DNA from 2 places in the Candidatus Limousia pullorum genome. Region 1 is predicted to be linked to the other one. Evidence: predicted binding sites of a transcription regulator. Region 1 holds the regulator's gene; the other holds the start of a gene.
What was found. The regulator NrdR, encoded in region 1, represses ribonucleotide reductase genes. The targets are predictions, from matches to a motif close to CACNANATNTNGTG.

Region 1 (9,584 bases):
GATAAGGGGAACATTTATTTCCTTAGCCATAATTTTCAGATTTCTGGTAATTTCAGAAACCTCCTGAACACGGTTGTCTATTCTTCTTCCGCTGGACATAAGCTGGAGATAGTCAATGATTACCAAATCCACATTTTTAAGACGGCGAAGCTTTGCTTTTATCTCAGGAACTGTGATACCAGGCGTATCGTCAAGATAAATCTCGGTTTTACTCAAAACATCGCCGGCAGAAATAAGTCTCTGCCATTCATCCTCGTTGAGCTTTCCTGTTCTAAGCTTTGTACCGCCTACAAGAGCTTCTGTGGACAAAAGACGTGAAGCAAGCTGCTCCTTTGTCATTTCCAAGGAGAAAAACGCCACCCTCTTTTTTGCTATGCAGGCAACATTTTTGGCAATGTTCAAGGCAAAGCTTGTCTTTCCCATACCAGGACGAGCCGCAAGCAAAATAAGGTCGCTTCTGTTAAGTCCTGTTATAACTCTGTCAAGGTCACCGATTCCCGAAGGTATCGGCTTCATGCTGTCGTCATCATCGCTGTTTAAAAGGTCAAGTCTGTCAAAGGTCTTTAAAATAACCTCATTGAGTCTTTCCAGTCCGTCAACGGTCTTGCCCTTTCTTATGTCAAAAATCTTTTGCTCAGCTGAGTCCAGAAGAATTGAAGGCTCGTACTCGTTTCCCGACGCCTCGTCGATAATCTCCCTTGCGGCGTTTATCAAGCTGCGGACGTCGTATTTTTCACGGACAATATTTGCGTAAATCTCAACATTTGATACAGCAGGACAGTTCTCGGCAAGTCTGACTATGTACGCCTTTCCGCTGGTTTCATCAAAATTCTTGTCCATCCTTAAGGCTTCCATCAGGGTGACATAATCCACCGTTTTGCCTTGGGTGTACATGCTCAGCATTGCTGAATATATTGTGCGGTGTAAGGAAAGGTGAAAATACTCCGGCTTAGTCAAAATTCCCACAATCCTGTTAAGACAGTCCGGCTCCATTATAACTGCACCCAGCACCGCCTGTTCAGCCTCAGGACTGTAAGGCATATTTATTCCGTCCAAGCCACCCGACATATTCAAATCGGCCATATTTTCACCCTCCTTTTAATTCAAACTACTAAAATTAAGCTTCGCTTACCTGAACCTTTACCTTTGCAATAATTCCGTTGTAAAGCTTGATTTCTGCATTATATGTGCCAAAAGCCTTGATATCAGCGTCAAGAGTAATCTTTCTCTTGTCAACATCGATACCCTTCTGCTTCTTAATCTCTGCGCTTATCTCCTTTGGAGTTACGCTTCCGAAAAGTCTTCCGCCATTGCCGGCTTTTGCTGTCATCTTAAAGGTTTCACCCTCAAGCATAGCCTTAGCTTCGTTGGCTTTTTTGATATCTGTTTCAATTTTATACTGCTTGGAATTTTCAGCATTTTTAAGCTCGTTCATAGCCTGAGCGTTAGCTTCCTTTGCAAGTCCCTTTGGGAAAAGGAAATTTCTTGCGTATCCGTCGGAAGCCTTAACAAGCTCGCCTTTTTTTCCTAAAGATTTTACGTCCTGAAGTAAGATTACTTTCATTTTGTTCACCTTCCGTAAATTATATTTTATGCAAGAAAATCATCAATAGCGTCAAAGAGCTGTTGTCTTGCACTTTCCATACTGGTGTCAGGCATCTGAGTAGCCGCCATAGTCTGATGACCGCCGCCGCCCAGTTTTTCCATAATAACCTGAACATTTATTTTTCCGTAGCTTCTGGCAGAGATATTCGCCGTGTTTCCGTTTGTCATAAACAGAACAAAGGAAGCCGAAACATCCTGAACGCCCAAAAGCTCGTCAGCCGCCTGAGCGGCAACAAGACGTGGGTCTTTTATTGTGTCGTCGGCAAAAGCCACTGCACAGCCACGGTAAATTTCCGAAGCGGAAACCAGTTTGTATTTTTCCTTATAGGTTTTGATATTCTCTGAGAAAAGCTTTTTAACTGCAACGGTATCAGCACCACGTCTTCTCAAAAACGCCGCCGCTTCAAAGGTTCTTGCACCGGTTTTTACAATAAAGTTCTTTGTATCAAGCATAATACCAGCCATAAGGGCGTCAGCCGCATAGGAGGTAAGACACTTTTCTGCAAGATAATTTATAATCTCGGCGCACATTTCCGAAGCAGATGAAGCTGTGCTTTCGTGATAGAATATCAATGTATTTGATATGTAGTTGACCATCTTTCTGTGATGGTCAATAACAATAACCTTTTCAAATTGCTTATAAAAGCTTTCGCTTTCCAAAAAGCTTGGTGAATGTGTATCAACAACAATCAAAAGAGAATTAGGAGTAACCTTAGAGCTTACATCGCTTGGAGATTTGAAAACATCCTCTTCCTCGTTTTCCTCAATCATATCAATAAGGGATTTCGCCATTGTCTTTTCCTTATTGATAACAACAAAGGCAGGCTTCTCCAAAGCCTTGGTTATCATGCAGTGCAAGCCTACAGCGGCGCCCACACAATCAAGGTCTGAAAATCTATGACCCATAATAAATACCTTGTCACAGGCGGCAATATAGTTTCGCATTGCGTTGGCGATAACCCTTGTTCTTACTTTGCTTCTTTTCTCTACGCCCTGAGAAACTCCGCCGAAAAACTCATAACCGTCGCTTTTCATAACGGCAGCCTGATCTCCGCCTCGTCCCAAAGCCATATCCAAAGCCGCACGGGCCATCATTTCACTTTCCTTTGCGGTTGTAGCGTATCTTCCCACGCCTATAGAGATAGTTGCGCTTAAATCGTTATATTTAATAGTTCTAATTTCGTCCAGTATTTTAAACTTTTCTTCAACCAGCTTTTGAATATCTCTCTCCTGAAAGATAATCATGTATCTGCCGCCGGAAAGCTTTTTATAAAGAGCCTTGTAGTTTGCCGCCCATCTCTGCAAAGTATTTTCCAGAGTAAGCAAAACTCTTGCGCTCTCCTCTTCGTTTTCGTTTATAAACTCTTCCCTGTTATCAAAGGCAATGGAAGCCACAACGCTTCTGCTCTCTGAGTACTCCTCTTCAATATTTTTAAAATAGGTATTGTCGAAGAAATACAGAAGAGTTCCTTTTTTGCAAGTGTTTGCATAAACAGTAAATTTTCTCCCGTTGCACTCAATGTCTGTTCCCGCCTTTTCAAGAACATCAGCCACCCTTTTGTGACTTATATAATCGGAGATATCCTCTCCCGACGGGTCCAGCATATTTGCCGGGCTCTCCAAAAACATCTGGTTATACCATATAATAGCCCCGTTGTCGTCAACAAGAACAACAGGAAAACGAAATCTTTCCAGATACTCTGCGTCAGCGTTGTGAAGGCTTCTAAAGGCGCTGCGCACAGTTTCATAAATTCTGCTTTTAAACTTATAGGTTTCATAAATGGTAACGCCCATAGTTATAATCGAAATAGAAACCTCGATATAACCCATAAGCTGACTATATTGAAAAGTATAAAGCGCCATAAACAACATAACCACAGAAAAGATTCCGAAAAACGGTATGACCGTCCAACTTTTGTTCTTCATAGCTAAACCCCTTTTAAAAGTGGATTATACTTCCATTAGTATTGGCAAAATCATCGGACTTCTTCTTGTTCTCTGAGTTATAAGCTTTGAAACATCGTCCTTTATTTTGTTCTTGATTGTTCCCCACTCGTGAACCTCGTTCTTATAACAATCCTCCAGAGCTTTATAGGCAAGCTGTTTTACCTCGTCCAAAAGTGACTCGCTTTCTCTAACATAGACAAATCCTCTTGAAACAATGTCAGGACCGCTTATAAGTCTTCCGTCATAGCTGTCTATTGACGCAACAATAATAATAAGTCCGTCCTGTCCCAGGTGCTTTCTGTCTCTCAAAACTATGCTTCCTACATCTCCAACTCCGAGACCGTCAACAAAAATCTTGCCGGCAGGAACCGGAGCAACCTCTTTCATATGGTCAATTGAAAGCTCAATACTTCTTCCGATATCACCCACATAAATTCTATCCTTGCTCATACCCATAGACGCAGCTAAGTTAGCGTGTTTTATAAGGTGCTTTTGCTCTCCGTGTACCGGAATAAAGTACTGAGGTCTTACAAGACTGTGTATTATTTTAAGCTCTTCACTGCATGCGTGACCGGAAACATGAACCTCATACATGGATTCATATACAACCTGACAGCCTCTCTTTAAAAGCTCGTCAACAACGTGACCCACAGTTCTTTCATTTCCCGGAATCGGATTAGCTGAAATAATGATAAAATCTCCGACGCCTACTTCTACCTTTCTATGGTCAGAATAAGCCATTCTGGAAAGAGCCGACATAGGCTCACCCTGGCTTCCGGTTGTAACAAGCACAATCTGCTCTGCGGTGTATTTATTGAGCATATCAATATCAATTATAACACCTTCAGGCACATTTATATATCCCAGCTCACGGGCAACGGTAAGATAGTTTATCATGCTTCTTCCGGAAAAAGCAACTTTTCTTCCGTACTTATTGGCGCAGTTGATAATCTGCTGTATTCTGCTTATGTTGGAAGCAAAGGTGGCGATTATAATTCTGTTCTTTTCGGCACGTCTGAAAAGACCGTCAAAGCTGTCGGAAACCTTTGCCTCAGAGGGAGTAAAGCCGGGTCTTTCTGCGTTGGTGCTTTCAGCCATCAAAGCCAAAACACCCTCGTCGCCCAGTCTTGAAAACTTAGGAAGATCAATCATCTTTCCTGATGCCGGTGTGAAGTCGATTTTAAAGTCGCCGGTATGAACAATTGTACCTGCCGGAGAATGAATTGCAATTCCCACCGCATCCGGTATTGAATGATTTACATGGATAAACTCAATATTAAAGCATCCCAGTTCAATGTTGCTGCTTTCTTTGATAACATTAAGTCCTGTGGAATGATTTATACCATGCTCTTTAAGTTTGTTTTCCACAAGACCGATTGTCAAAGCAGTTCCGTAAATCGGAACATTGAGTTTCTTCAAAAGGAAAGGAATACCTCCTATGTGGTCTTCATGACCGTGTGTGAGAACCAAACCTCTGATTTTATCAAAATTCTGTTCAAGGTAAGTAAAATCAGGGATAACAAGGTCTACACCAAGCATATCACCGTCAGGGAAAGCCATTCCGCAGTCCAAAATAATAATATCGTTGTTACATTCAAAAACAGTGATATTCTTTCCTATCTCATTAAGACCGCCCAAAAAGGAGATTTTAATAACCGGAGCATCCTTCTTTATCTGCTTAAAAGAGCTCTTTTTATTTTTATATCTTTTCTCAGGTTCATTTTGAGAAATATACTCAAGCCCCATATCCCCAGGTTTTTTCATAACGCCGTCACGGTTTCCGCCCTTTACATATCCGGCGTTTCTGGTGTTTTTCTTTCCTGTCATACGGGGTGCGCTCTTTTTGTTATATTTACTTTTTTCTTTAATCACTTATTTTTACCTCCGTAAATAAATAAATTATTCTCGTTCTGATTCTATATAATAATGCACCGTTAACCATTTAATTTCCCGAACAATTTCTCAACGGTGCTTTAATGCGTAACAAATAAAAGGTCAAACCAAACCCTTTTTATCAGCCCAAAAGAACAATTTACAAAATAATTATCTCAAAAACTTAAAACTCTAATGTTCATTTAGGCATAGATTCCGAGCATATAAATCATTACCTATATATTAACCTTTTATTTCTTTTATGTCAAGTCCCATAGGAATTACATTAAACCGCCTTAAAATACCCTTGTTTTTGTTGACGTGACAGATATTAACGGATATAATTATATGTAAATAAAGTCAAATCCGGCGATTCGGATACTAAATATAAGTGATAAATAAGGAGATAATATGAAAGCTGTTGAAATTTTCACAGACGGAGCTTGTAAAGGAAACCCGGGGCCCGGAGGCTGGGGCGCAATTCTCAGATACAAAGATAAAGAGAAAGAAATAAGCGGAGGAGAAGCCAACACAACCAACAACAGAATGGAAATCACCGCCGTTTTAACTGCCCTTAAAATGCTCAAGGAGCCCTGCGAGGTAACACTTTACAGCGATTCTCAGTATGTTTGCAACGCACTGAAGCTGGGATGGGCTAAAAAATGGAAGGAAAACAACTGGATGCGCAACAAAAAAGACCCTGCTCTCAATCCGGATCTTTGGGATGAACTTCTCAAGGAATACGACAAGCACAAAGTAACCATCGTCTGGGTAAAAGGTCATGCAGGCCATCCGGAAAATGAGCGATGCGACCGACTTGCCGTAGCTCAGGCTGAAAAGTACAGTTAAAATAATTTTATATGTACGGAGTGCATTAAGCACTCCTTTTTTAATTTTTTACTTCCTTATCCTTCATATAGTTTTTGTCCTTTATTCCACACTCTCTGGCTACAACAGAAGCGATATTTCTGTAATTCTCCATTTGTTTCCTTGAGGGGGCAAGCTTATCCATAACACTTTTTCTCTCGTCATCGATATACATATTGTTGTTCATTTTCAACTGCAAACACTCCTTTCAAAATATCTGAAAATATTATTGTCGGGAACAAATACAGTTATGCAAAAGAAAAAGGCGTGAACATAAAATTCACGCCTTAAAATATTTTATATTACTTTTCAGACATAAGCTTGTTAAGCTCTTCAAGGAAAGTATTTATATCCTTAAACTGTCTGTATACAGAAGCGAAACGCACATAGGAAACCTCGTCAACCTTTTTAAGCTCTTCCATTGCAAGCTCACCGATAAACTGAGAAGTAACCTCTCTGTCAAGAGAATTTTGCAGTTTCATCTCAATATCGTCTACCATTTTTTCTATCTGCTCGATTGAAACCTTTCTTTTCTCGCAGGCTCTGAGTATTCCGGACAAAAGCTTATTTCTGTCGAAAACCTCACGGGATCTGTCCCTTTTTACAACAATTATAGGAACTGTTTCAATCACTTCATGTGTTGTAAATCGCTTGCCGCAGCCGAGACACTCCCTGCGTCTTCTTATACGTTCACCGTCATCGGCAGGTCTGGAATCTATAACTTTACTTTCCTCATAACCACAGTATGGACATTTCATTTACAACACCTCTTTGTCTAAAATAACATCATCATCATGTAATATATTATATCAAAATATTCAATTTATTTCAATAGTTTAAAAGGCTATTTTGACACAAAAAGACCGTTTTCCCCTATAAAATCATCATATTTTAATATTATCTCCAATTAGACTTAACCATTTTTTTCTTTCCTGACAGAGCGTCATTTATGTTCAAAAAGGAATATCTGCGACAATTAAGCAGTTCCTTTCTTCCCTGCTCTGTTCTCGTGTATATAAGATAATATTTACCCATAATTTTTTCAATATTTCTTCCCAAAAGCTCAGCGGTTTCCTTATTTCCTGCAAGAATACCTGGACATGAATAGCTTTTACTGTAGCTCTTTCGTCCGCCCAAGCCCTTTTTCACAAACACATATCTGGGATTATCAATAGAAGAAAACATTTCTCCTATAGCCTGAGAAAAAATCTGTTTTTCTCTTACAGATGCATTTTCCAAAGTACAGTAAATAAATGTGTTAGATGTATCAGAAGCAACTGTCACATATCCGCCCTTTTGAATTTTTCCGGTTTCAGTAAGAGTTTTTAAAACACAGTTTGCTAAAGATTTCATAGCCTTTTTAGGCGAAATCATTCTGACAAATTTCAACACTCCGACTATACAAACAGGAATGGCCACCAAAGATAAAATTACAACTATCATTATCCATATAGGCTCCGAGAAAAACAACAAGCTGCTGCCTATACGACAAAACAGCAAATAAAACATTATAAACAAAAATTCACCGATGAAGTTTCTATACACAAAACCTCTTGGGAACTTTTCTTTCTCTATTTGATTAACATCAACAACTGTGGTATATTTGCCGTTACCCATGGCGTCAAACCAGCTTTTTGCTGTTCTATCTCGCTGAGAAGCCAAATAGAGCATTTTAATATTTATATTCTTTATTCCCTCTGCATCATACGGCGGTTTAATAATATCAAGCCTTGATATTCCGCTTTCAATAACATTTACACTGTATGCAGGTGCCATAAAACATTCAAATCTCTTTTTTACCGTTTCATAGTCTGCGCCAAATATTTCATCCGGTTTGCCCTCGACTATTTTATTCACAAGCTGAGACTTTTTATCGCTGACACTTTCCGGCAAAACCGTCACAAGATGCCATATATTTGAAACCTTATTAGGGTTATTCCTATCTACTCTAATAGCTCTTCCCCTCATCTGATTAGAAAGCATAAAACTGCCGACAAAGCTTGCTAGAATCAGAGAATTTATACACGGAGAGTCCCAACCCTCACCCAATAAAGATTTTGTACCAATGAGAATATTTATAAAGCCTTTTTCAAACATTTCCGTTAAAAGAGCGACACGTTCTTTTGAAGTTCCCTCAATTTCAACCTTCAAAAATCCTGTTTCGTTAATTTCCGAAGCCGATACCTCGACATTATCCCTTCGAGCAATCTCTTTCAAAGCCTCAAAAATCTCACAGGGTATCACCACAAGGGAACCGGTTAAAATACACATCTTTATTTCCCCGGAAATACTGCGTCGTAAAGTTTCAAATATAGGAACCGTTCCCATTGTATGAAAAGGAGTGTCATTGCCCACTGAATCCAAAAGCTCCTTTTTGATATAGTCTGTCAAAATCAACATTCTTAAACCTTTATTCAGGTTATTCCATTCACTTTTTACAATTTCAACCATACTGTTCAGTTTACCAAGAGATGAAATTAAAAGCTTATCGGTCTCTTTACTTTTAGTCAAAGCCACCGTATTTTTTTCAATAAGTCCATTCCTCTTTAAAATATTTTTAATTTCTTCAGAAATTTCTTTAGTAAATATTTCATCGTGGTCTATGATAAACTGCAAAGCTATCTGACAATAATTAGAATTAAATCTCGGCAAGCCTTTATTAACGGTAATCAATTTTACAATTTCTCCCGGAACAAAAACTCCGCATTCCTCACAAGTTGTCATAAAAGCGGTAAATTCCAGCGGATATTCCAAAAAACAGCTTTCATTTTTATTAAGATTAAAAATTCCCGAAACGTCTACAGCTCTTGCCATAAAATTTTCTGAAACAAATTTTTTTATAAACTCATTTGATTTCTTTCTGTATAAATCTATTATTTCGAACTCTTCATCAGTGGGATAGTTGAAATATATAAAATCCTGATGAGGACAGAGTGTTCCCTGAGCCACAAGCTGAGGCACAAAAATTTCTTCATCTATTTCGCCGCAAGTAGAAATATACCTGTCCCACTCGGCAGGCGTACTGTCATAAGGAGGAGTCGCAGTAAGGGAAACCACAAAAATATCATCGCCCATAGCTTTTATAAATGCTTCAAGAGCTTTCTGCCACTCACTTTTAAGGTGGTGTGCCTCATCAAGGCATATTGTTTTTATTTTCTTTTCTTTAAGCTCAGCGACCAAGTCAAAATTGCTGTAGTCCTCTTTTTCAGTAAGCTCAGTTTCCTCTACGCTTTCAACATCCTCAATTCTCTTCATTGCTGCATGCAGAGCCTGATAGGTCACGCAGGTGATAA
Region 2 (9,584 bases), 430 kb from region 1:
CCGTGTTTCAAAACCTCACGAACTGAGTCATTAGGGTTAAGCTTTTCGCTGTCTATCCAAACGCCCTGTCCCATAAGGAAAGGATAGTTTTTAACGAGCTTCTGACACTGAATTTCAAATCTTGCAAGAAGCTGGTCGATAACAAGGTCAATCATGTTGTCCAGCTGCTCAAAGAAGAAATCAACATTTTTATTTGCAAGGATAGCAAGTCTTGGCAGGTTGATAGAAGTAAAGCTGAGATTTCCTCTGCCGTTTACGATTTCTCTTGATGGGTCATAGTGGTTTGCAATAACTCTTGTACGGCATCCCATGTATGCGCACTCTGTTTCCGGATGTCCCTCTTTGTAATACTGGAGGTTGAAAGGTGCGTCAAGGAAAGAGAAGTTCGGGAAAAGACGCTTTGCGGAAACTCTGCATGCAAGCTTAAACAAATCGTAGTTAGGATCGCCCGGGTTGAAGTTTACGCCTTCCTTAACCTTGAAAATGTGTATAGGGAAGATAGGTGTTTCGCCGTTTCCGAGGCCTGCTTCTGTGGCAAGCAGTACGTTTTTCATAACCATTCTGCCCTCAGGAGAGGTGTCTGTGCCGTAGTTCAAGGAGCTAAAAGGTATCTGAGCACCTGCACGGCTGTGCATGGTGTTGAGGTTGTGTACAAGAGCCTCCATAGCCTGATAGCAAGCTCTGTCTGTTTCTTTTTCAGCGTGTCTGAATGCAAATCTCTGAAGCTTTCCTGCAAGCTTTTCGCCGTACATGTCTGTTAAAATCTTTATTTCTTCATCCATGTATACCTTGCCGTCCTCAAGCTTTGGCCACTGTCCGCTGATTTCCTCAGCCTTGTCGCAGATTTCCTTGCCTGTGTTTATAGCGTCATCATCGTCGCAGAGCAGTTCAATTGCACGTGCAAGGTTCTGTCTGTAAATTCTTCTGTATGTTTTTGCAACGCCCTTAGCCATGCCGTAATCAAAGTTTGGAATACTCTGACCGCCGTGCTGGTCGTTCTGGTTTGACTGAATTGCAATACATGCAAGAGCGGAGTAGGATGCAATGTCGTTTGGCTCACGGAGATAGCCGTGGCCTGTGCAGAAACCGCCGTCGAAAAGCTTTATAAGGTCAATCTGACAGCATGTTGTGGTGAGTGTGAGGAAATCCAAATCGTGGATGTGAATATCTCCGTTTCTGTGAGCCTTTGCGTGCTTTGGATTTAAAATATACATCTCATAGAACTGCTTAGCGCCCTCAGAACCGTATTTGAGCATAGTTCCCATTGCTGTATCGCCGTCGATATTTGCGTTTTCACGCTTTATATCATTGTCCTCAGCAGGCTTAAATGTCAAGTCCTCATAGATTTTCATGAGCTTTGTGTTCATCTCTCTGATTCTGGTTCTTTCAGAACGATAGAGGATGTACTCCTTAGCTGTTCTTGCGTGACCGTTTTCGATAAGAACCTTTTCAACTGTATCCTGTACATGCTCAACAGTAGGTTCTGTCTGGTGTTCCGTATTTTCAAGATAATCACATACCTGAACAGCCAGGTCCTTAGCCGCCTCGTAGTCATTGCCGCCGATTGCCTGAGCTGCCTTGTAAATAGCCTGCGATATCTTTTCTATATCGAAGGGAACGGATCTGCCATCCCTTTTTATGATTGTTTTTATCATTTTTCCGCTTCCTCTCTCTATATATTTTTATTTTTAGAAAACCTCAACCATAATTTGTGGTTGAGATTTATTTTTAACACAATATGTAGTATTAAAAAAGCCAGCTTGTTAAGTATAGCCCATATATTGCCGTTAGTCAATGGGGATTTTAACGGTTTGGTAAAATTGACGATTTTTAATTATCAAAAAGCATGTGTTTTTAAAATAGTACCAAACTTTTTTCTCTACAAAATGTGCTATAAAAATAAATTGTCACAATATGTAGTGTTAAAGTGTGAAATTCCCCGAACCCGAAAATCGAAATTAAATACATTATAGCACGAGGATTACCCTTTGTGTTTCCCCAGGAGAATGAAATAAGATTTAACATGAAAATACTGTGAAAAATCAGTCAAATGAAAACCACCTGCATTTCCGGGGAAATACAGGTGAAATAATGATATTGAATATAAAACTATTATAATAATTAGCAACCTTCAACATTTCCGGATTTTACAGCGTCAAACTCGTCTGTAATTTCTTTTCCGGGAGCTTTTGTTGCAAGGGAAACTATAATCATAGCTGCGGAAGCCAAAATAAATCCTACAACCAGAGAATAAAGTCCTGTAGCATCGCCCAAAGTCTGACCGTTTATAAATGGAATGTAATCCCAAACGATAATTGTCAGAGCACCGATTGCCATTGCGCTTACTGCTCCCTGCAAATTTGAACGTCTCCAGAACAGTGAGAAGATAATAACAGGACCGAAAGCGGCACCAAAGCCTGCCCATGCGTTTGAAACAAGTCCCATGATACTGCTGTTAGGGTCAAGGGCAATAAATGCGGCAACTATTGCAACAACTACAACAGCAGCTCTGCCCACTGCAAGGGATTTTTTGTCGCTTGCATTTTTGTTGATTGTGCCTCTGTAAAGGTCTTCTGAAACTGCGGAAGCGGTAACGAGAAGCTGGCTGTCAGCTGTAGACATAACAGCGGCGAGAATACCGCAGAGGAATACACCGCCGATAAAGAGAAGCAGATAATTGTTTGAGAACAGCTGCTGAATAAGCTTGATGAATACTGTTTCCTGTGTTGAAGCATCAAGCTGTGTGGTCAAGAATCCTCTTGCCACAAGACCTATCATACATGCGGCGCCAAGTGAAAGGATAATCCAAACAATAGCGATTGTTCTTGATTTTTTAACTTCAGCTTCGCTTTTGATAGCCATAAATCTTACAAGAATGTGAGGCATACCGAAGTAACCCAAAGCCCAGCCAAGGTTTGAAATAATGGAAACCACGCTTACAGGTGAACCGTCAGCATTTTTCATAAAGTTGAGATAATTCTCAGGATTTTCAACACCGTTTGCAACAAGTGCATCGTGGAAACCTGTGTTGTATGTAAGCATGCCGTAAGCCAAAATCGGAACAGCAAGGATTGCGATAAGCATCATGAAGCCCTGAACCAGGTCAGTAGCACATACAGCCTTAAATCCGCCCATAAATGTGTAAACAAGAATAACAACAGCGGCAACAACAAGACCATAGATATATGTGCTGTTAAATCCATCTGTTGAGCCGTCGGAAAAAACAGTTGCAAAGAGCTTTGCGCCTGAGCTGAAAGCGGATGCCGTGTAAACTGTAAAGAAAATAGTGATAATTACAGATGATACAACCTGGAGAATACCGGTTTTATCGTGGAAACGGTTTTCAAAGTATCCTGGGATTGTCAAAGCGTTGTTAGCTTTGATTGTGTAGCGGCGAAGTCTGCCGGAAACCAAATACCAGTTTAAAACCGTACCAATCAAAAGTCCTATAGCTATCCAGATTTCGCCGGTTCCTGCAATGTAAACGGCGCCGGGAAGACCCATCAAGAGCCAACCGCTCATGTCGGAAGCCTGTGCGGAAAGGGCCGCAGTCCAGCTGCCGAGATTTCTGCCGCCCAGGAAGTAGTCTTCGTTTGTCTTTGTGTTTTTTACATAGACAGCACCGATGACAATCATAACTACCATATAGACGGCAAATGCGATTAAGATAATAATCTTATCCATTAAACATCTCTCTCCTTAAAAATATTTGTTTTCGGAAAAACACATAATCACATTTTATCAAAAAACTGGTATAATTGCAAATGTTTTTTAATTGTATATGAAGAAAAAAGGAAATAAATCTGAAAAAATGATGAAATAAAAGTCTTAAAAGGATTAAAAAAGCCAATATGCCAAAATCTTATTGATTTACCCAAAGAATGGTTATATAATATAATTAGGTAATTATGCAAATGCGGATGTATACATATATATAAATTGTTATTCATCATTATTGCAAGAGGTGTGTATATGAATTTCGTTAAAAGAACATGGACAGAAATAGATATGGACAGAGCCATACATAATTTTAAAACAATTAAAAAAGCGGCTCAGGGCAAAAAGGTTTGCTGTGTTGTAAAAGCTGACGCTTACGGACACGGAGCTGTGGAGCTTGCGGTTATGTATGAACAGCTGGGCGCAGATTTCCTTGCTGTTTCAAATATGGACGAGGGAAAGGAGCTTAGAAAATACGGAATAAGCCTTCCTATACTTATTTTGGGTTATACCCCGTCAATGTGTGCAAAGGAGCTTGCGGAGAATAATTTCTCACAGGCGGTATACGGCACAAAGTATGCTCAAAAGCTGTCCGAGCAGTGTGTTAAATATGGAGTTGAATGTAAGATACATTTAAAAATAGATACAGGTATGAGCAGAATAGGCTTTATGTGCCAGAGCTTCCCAAGAGATGAAAAAAGCATTGAAGAAGCTTATCAGGCGGCGACTCTGCCAAACCTTGTAACCGAGGGCATATTTACCCACTTTGCAGTTTCCGATGAAAGAGAAGAGGGCAAAGAGTTTACATTAAAGCAGTATGATAACTTTGTACATACAGTAAAAAGCCTTGAGGACAGAGGCATAAACTTTGAAATAAGACATTGCGCCAACAGCGGAGCTATTGAGGATTATCCGATGTTTGATATGGATATGGTGAGAGCCGGTATTATTCTTTACGGACTTTCTCCGTCTTCAAAGCTTAAAGACGCTTTGGATATAAAACCTGTTATGAAGCTTGTTACCTGCATTTCATATGTAAAGGAAATAGAAGCGGGAGCAACCGTAAGCTACGGAAGAACATTTACAGCAGATAAAAAGATGAAGATTGCCACAGTTCCCATAGGTTACGCCGACGGATATATAAGAAAATACGGCGAAGAGGGATATATGCTGGTAAACGGCAAAAAGGCAAAAATAATAGGCAGAATTTGTATGGACCAGACAATGCTTGATGTAAGCGGTATTGAGGATGTCAATATAGGCGATAAGGTTATTGTGTTCGGTGACGGCTCAAAGGGAGAGCCTACAGCAGACGACCTTGCACGCTGGTCGGAAACAATAAATTACGAGGTTATATGTATAATCGGCAAAAGAGTTCCCAGACTTTTTGTAAAAGACGGAAAAATAACGGATGTGATGTATAAATTATGAAATTACTTGCAGTTGACGGAAACAGTATTCTCAACAGAGCTTTTTACGGCGTAAGACCTCTTACAACAAAGGACGGACGTTTTACAAACGCAATATACGGCTTTTTGACAATGCTCAATAAAATAAAAAACGACACAGCGCCTGATTGTGTTGCTATAGCCTTTGACCTTAAAGCGCCAACTTTCAGACACAAGGCGTATTCCGGATATAAAGCCCAGAGAAAGGGAATGCCCCAGGAGCTTGCTTCTCAGCTTCAGCCCCTGAAAGATTTGCTCACACTGCTTGGATATAAGCTTGTAACCTGTGAAGGCTATGAAGCCGACGATATTTTGGGTACTCTTTCCGCAGAATGTGAGAAAGAGGGCTGGGAATGTGTTATAGCAACAGGTGACCGTGACAGCTTGCAGCTTGTATCTGACCTTACCACAGTGCGCCTTGCCGCAACAAAGCAGGGAACAGCTACTGCTATTATTTATGATAAGGAAAAAATAATGGAGGACTATGGAGTATCTCCCCGTGAGCTTATTGAGATAAAGGCAATTCAGGGCGATACATCCGACAATATCCCTGGAGTTGCGGGAATAGGACCCAAAGGCGCCGGCGACCTTATTAAAAAATACAAAACCGTTGAATATATATACGATCACCTTGATGAGCTTGATATTAAGGACGGAGTAAGAAAAAAACTGGAAGCCAGCAAGGATAACGCAATTTTGTCAAGAATGTTGGGCGAGATAAACAGAGAAGCGCCGATAGACAAAAAACTTGCAGATTACAGCGTTTCCGGAGGCGATGACGAAAAAGCCGCAGATTTTATGGCTGACTTGGAGCTTTTCTCACTTATAGAAAAGATGGGCTTGAGAAACAGCGGAGTAAAAAAGGAAGAGAAAAAGAAAGAAAAGGAAAAATTAACCTTTAGAGATTGCTTGTCCGAGGAAATCGATGTTAAAAATGTTTTCGGCAAAGACGAAAAGGATATTTTTATAACATATATAAAAGAAAGCAAAACATCTCCGGAGTGCATATATGCATGTAACGGTAAAGAGGTGTACAGACTTTCTGTGGAAAAGCTTTCCGATTTCTCACAGCTTGAAAATAAAATAGTAGCCTACAGCAGTAAAGAGATTTATTCTTTCCTTGATAAAAACGGAATAGATAAAAATAGTATTATATTTGATATAACGTTGGCGGCATATCTCTTAAATCCCTCATCAACAGACTATTCAGTCAGCAGACTGTGCGAGGAATATAAGGTTGAGCCGGCGAAAGCTGAAGCAGAGGATGAGGTTTTGCAGTTTGTATGTGAAAACGGAACATTGCCTGATTTATATGAAAAACTGAAATATGAGATTTCAGACAAAAATCAGGAAAAGCTTATGTATGAAATCGAGCTTCCTTTGTCAAAGGTTTTGGCAAAGATGGAAAACGTGGGCTTTGCCGTGGACAAAGAAGGAATAGAGAATTACGGCAGAGTTATAAATGAAGAAGTGCTTTCAATTCAAAATCAGATTTACGAAGAGGTTGGATATGAGTTTAATATAAACTCACCAAAACAGCTGGGCGTTGCACTCTTTGAAAAGCTGGGACTTCCCGCAAAGAAAAAAACAAAGAGCGGCTACAGCACCAACGCCGACGTTTTGGAGGATTTGAGAAAATACCACCCTGTAATAGATATGATTTTAAAATACAGAACACTGGCAAAGCTTAAATCAACCTACTGCGACGGACTTTTAAAGGTTATCGGCGATGACGGAAGAATACACACAAACTTTAATCAGACCGAAACCAGAACAGGAAGAATAAGTTCAACAGAACCAAACCTCCAGAATATTCCTGTTAGAACTGAGATAGGTAGGGAATTAAGAAGATTTTTCTGTGCCAAAGAGGGCTGTGTCCTTGTGGATGCCGACTATTCCCAGATTGAACTGAGAGTTCTTGCAGATATTTCAAAAGATGAAAACATGATGCAGGCGTTTAAGGACAACGAGGATATTCATACAGCTACAGCCTCACAGGTTTTCAATATGCCCAGAGATTTTGTAACTCCAATAATGAGAAGCAGAGCCAAAGCGGTAAACTTCGGAATAGTTTACGGAATAGGTGCTTTTTCACTTTCAAAGGATATAGGTGTTACTACAAAAGAAGCTTCTAACTATATTAAAGCATATCTCAGCCATTACAGCGGCGTTGATAAATATATGCATGATGTAACCGAAAAGGCGAAAGAGGACGGCTATGTTGAAACAGTTTTCGGCAGACGCAGATATCTTCCTGAGCTTAAAACAGGCAACCATATAACAAGAGCTTTCGGTGAAAGGGTTGCCAGAAATATGCCTATACAGGGAACAGCGGCGGATATAATCAAAATTGCCATGATAAGGGTTGACAATCGACTTCAGGATGAGGGACTGAAAGCAAAGCTTATTTTGCAGGTTCACGACGAATTGATTGTCGAAGCTCCTGAAGAAGAAAAGGAAAAGGTCAGCGCAATTTTGAAAGAAGAGATGGAAAACGCAGTAAGTCTTTCCGTGCCCCTTATAGCCGATGCGGCTATTGGCAAAACCTGGTATGATGCAAAGGGCTGATAACTTGCAAATACTGAATTTTTTAAGAAAGCATAAAACTGCCAAAAGTAAAAAGGTGATGGTAAATATGGCAGAAAGAAAGACAAATATTAAGAATGTAGTTTTTATCTGCACCGGCAACAGCTGCCGCAGTGCAATGGCTGAGGGGATTTTTAAAAAGCTCTGTGCAGAAAAAGGCTATGACATAAAATGCAGCAGTGCAGGAACTGCCGCTTCCTCCGGATACGGTGCTTCAAAATATGCTATTGAAGCCTGTAAGGAAATCGGTGTGGATATAAGCAGACATAAATCACAGGGTATATACGGTGTAGATTTAAAAGAAGTAGACCTGTTCTGTGTGGTTTCAATGTACCACGCAGATATCCTGATGAGTATGGGAGTTCCTCAGAATAAAATTTTTGTAATGTCAAGGGAAAAGGGTGGAATAACAGACCCGTTCGGCAGTGATCTAAATTTTTACAGAGCCTGCCGTGACGAGATAGTTTCCGTTCTCACAGACCTTTTGGAAAAGCTTTGATATATGAATATAGTTATTGAAAAGGCAAAAGCCTGTAATTTACAGGAAATTGCAGATATTGAAAAAGAAATTTTTTCAACTCCTTGGTCACTTAAAAATATAACGGACACTTTTAAAAATGAAAACAACTGTTTTTTTGTGGCAAAGGATTTGGAAAGCGGCGAAATAGTGGGTCATATCTGTCTTGAAACGGTTTTAGACGAGGGAATTTTGACCTCTATAGCTGTCAAAGAAAAATATCGAAACAAAGGAATAGCCAAAAAGCTTATGGACTCTTTTATAGATGAAGCTAAGAATAGAAATATTGCATTTATAAATTTGGAAGTAAGAGCTTCAAATGCGCCGGCTATTGCTTTGTATGAAAAATATGGTTTTGAAAAAGTGGGTACAAGAAAAAATTATTATTCAAAGCCGACGGAAGACGCCTTGCTTATGATGTTAAATTTTTAACAAATACTAAGGCGCAAAATGAGAGGAAGTGTAATATGAAAATACTTGCAATAGAGTCATCCTGCGATGAAACAGCGGTTGCAGTTGTTGAGGATGGCAGAAATGTGTTGTCCTCGGTAGTGGCAACACAGGTAGAAGAACACAGACTTTACGGTGGAGTTGTGCCTGAAATAGCCTCAAGACGTCACGTTGAAGCTATTGAGGGGGTTACAGCAGAGGCGCTAAATCAAGCCGGTGTGACAATGGATGATATAGAAGCCATTGCGGTGACACATGCTCCGGGACTTATAGGCGCACTGCTTGTAGGCGTAAACTTTGCAAAAGGACTATCTTTCGCAACCGGCAAACCACTTGTTCCGGTACATCATTTGAGATCCCATATAGCTTCAAACTACATATCCCATCAGGATTTGAAGCCGCCATTTCTTTGTCTGGTTGTTTCAGGTGGACACAGCCACATTGTTATGGTTGAGGACTATACAAAGATGAAAATAATAGGCAGAACCCGTGACGACGCCGCAGGAGAGGCTTTCGACAAGGCGGCGAGAACAATGGGAATGCCATATCCGGGCGGAATTGCAATGGATAGAGTAGCAGAAAAGGGAAATCCTTTAGCTTACAAGCTTCCAAGGCCGACAGTAGACGGTTGTCTCTATGATTTCAGTTTTTCCGGACTTAAAACAGCCATAATAAACTTAATACACAATGCTTCACAAAAAGGGGAGACACTTCCTGTAGAGGACTTGTCAGCATCTTTCAGATATGCAGTTGTTGACTGTCTTGCTACAAACTTTATTAAAGCGGCAAAAGACTTGAATGTTAAAACATTGGTGACAGCAGGAGGAGTTTCTGCAAACTCATTGCTCAGAAGAAGGCTGGAAGAA

Region 2: a site for NrdR is predicted at 1,909-1,922, ahead of CGICJO_RS08800 (anaerobic ribonucleoside triphosphate reductase). Genes of this name have one in related genera too.

Annotation. Positions count from the first base shown of each region.
Region 1 is NZ_CM171614.1:1,500,159-1,509,742, reverse strand. Features, by position in the region: gene dnaB (replicative DNA helicase) at 1-1,083, opposite strand, end outside; gene rplI (50S ribosomal protein L9) at 1,118-1,564, opposite strand; gene CGICJO_RS06715 (DHH family phosphoesterase) at 1,591-3,531, opposite strand; gene CGICJO_RS06710 (ribonuclease J) at 3,556-5,424, opposite strand; gene rnhA (ribonuclease HI) at 5,836-6,273, shown strand; gene CGICJO_RS06700 (hypothetical protein) at 6,314-6,484, opposite strand; gene nrdR (transcriptional regulator NrdR) at 6,594-7,049, opposite strand; gene CGICJO_RS06690 (DEAD/DEAH box helicase family protein) at 7,189-9,584, opposite strand, start outside.
Region 2 is NZ_CM171614.1:1,927,104-1,936,687, forward strand. Features, by position in the region: gene CGICJO_RS08800 (anaerobic ribonucleoside triphosphate reductase) at 1-1,655, opposite strand, end outside; gene putP (sodium/proline symporter PutP) at 2,122-3,684, opposite strand; gene alr (alanine racemase) at 3,973-5,148, shown strand; gene polA (DNA polymerase I) at 5,145-7,733, shown strand; gene CGICJO_RS08820 (arsenate reductase/protein-tyrosine-phosphatase family protein) at 7,801-8,250, shown strand; gene rimI (ribosomal protein S18-alanine N-acetyltransferase) at 8,254-8,700, shown strand; gene tsaD (tRNA (adenosine(37)-N6)-threonylcarbamoyltransferase complex transferase subunit TsaD) at 8,736-9,584, shown strand, end outside.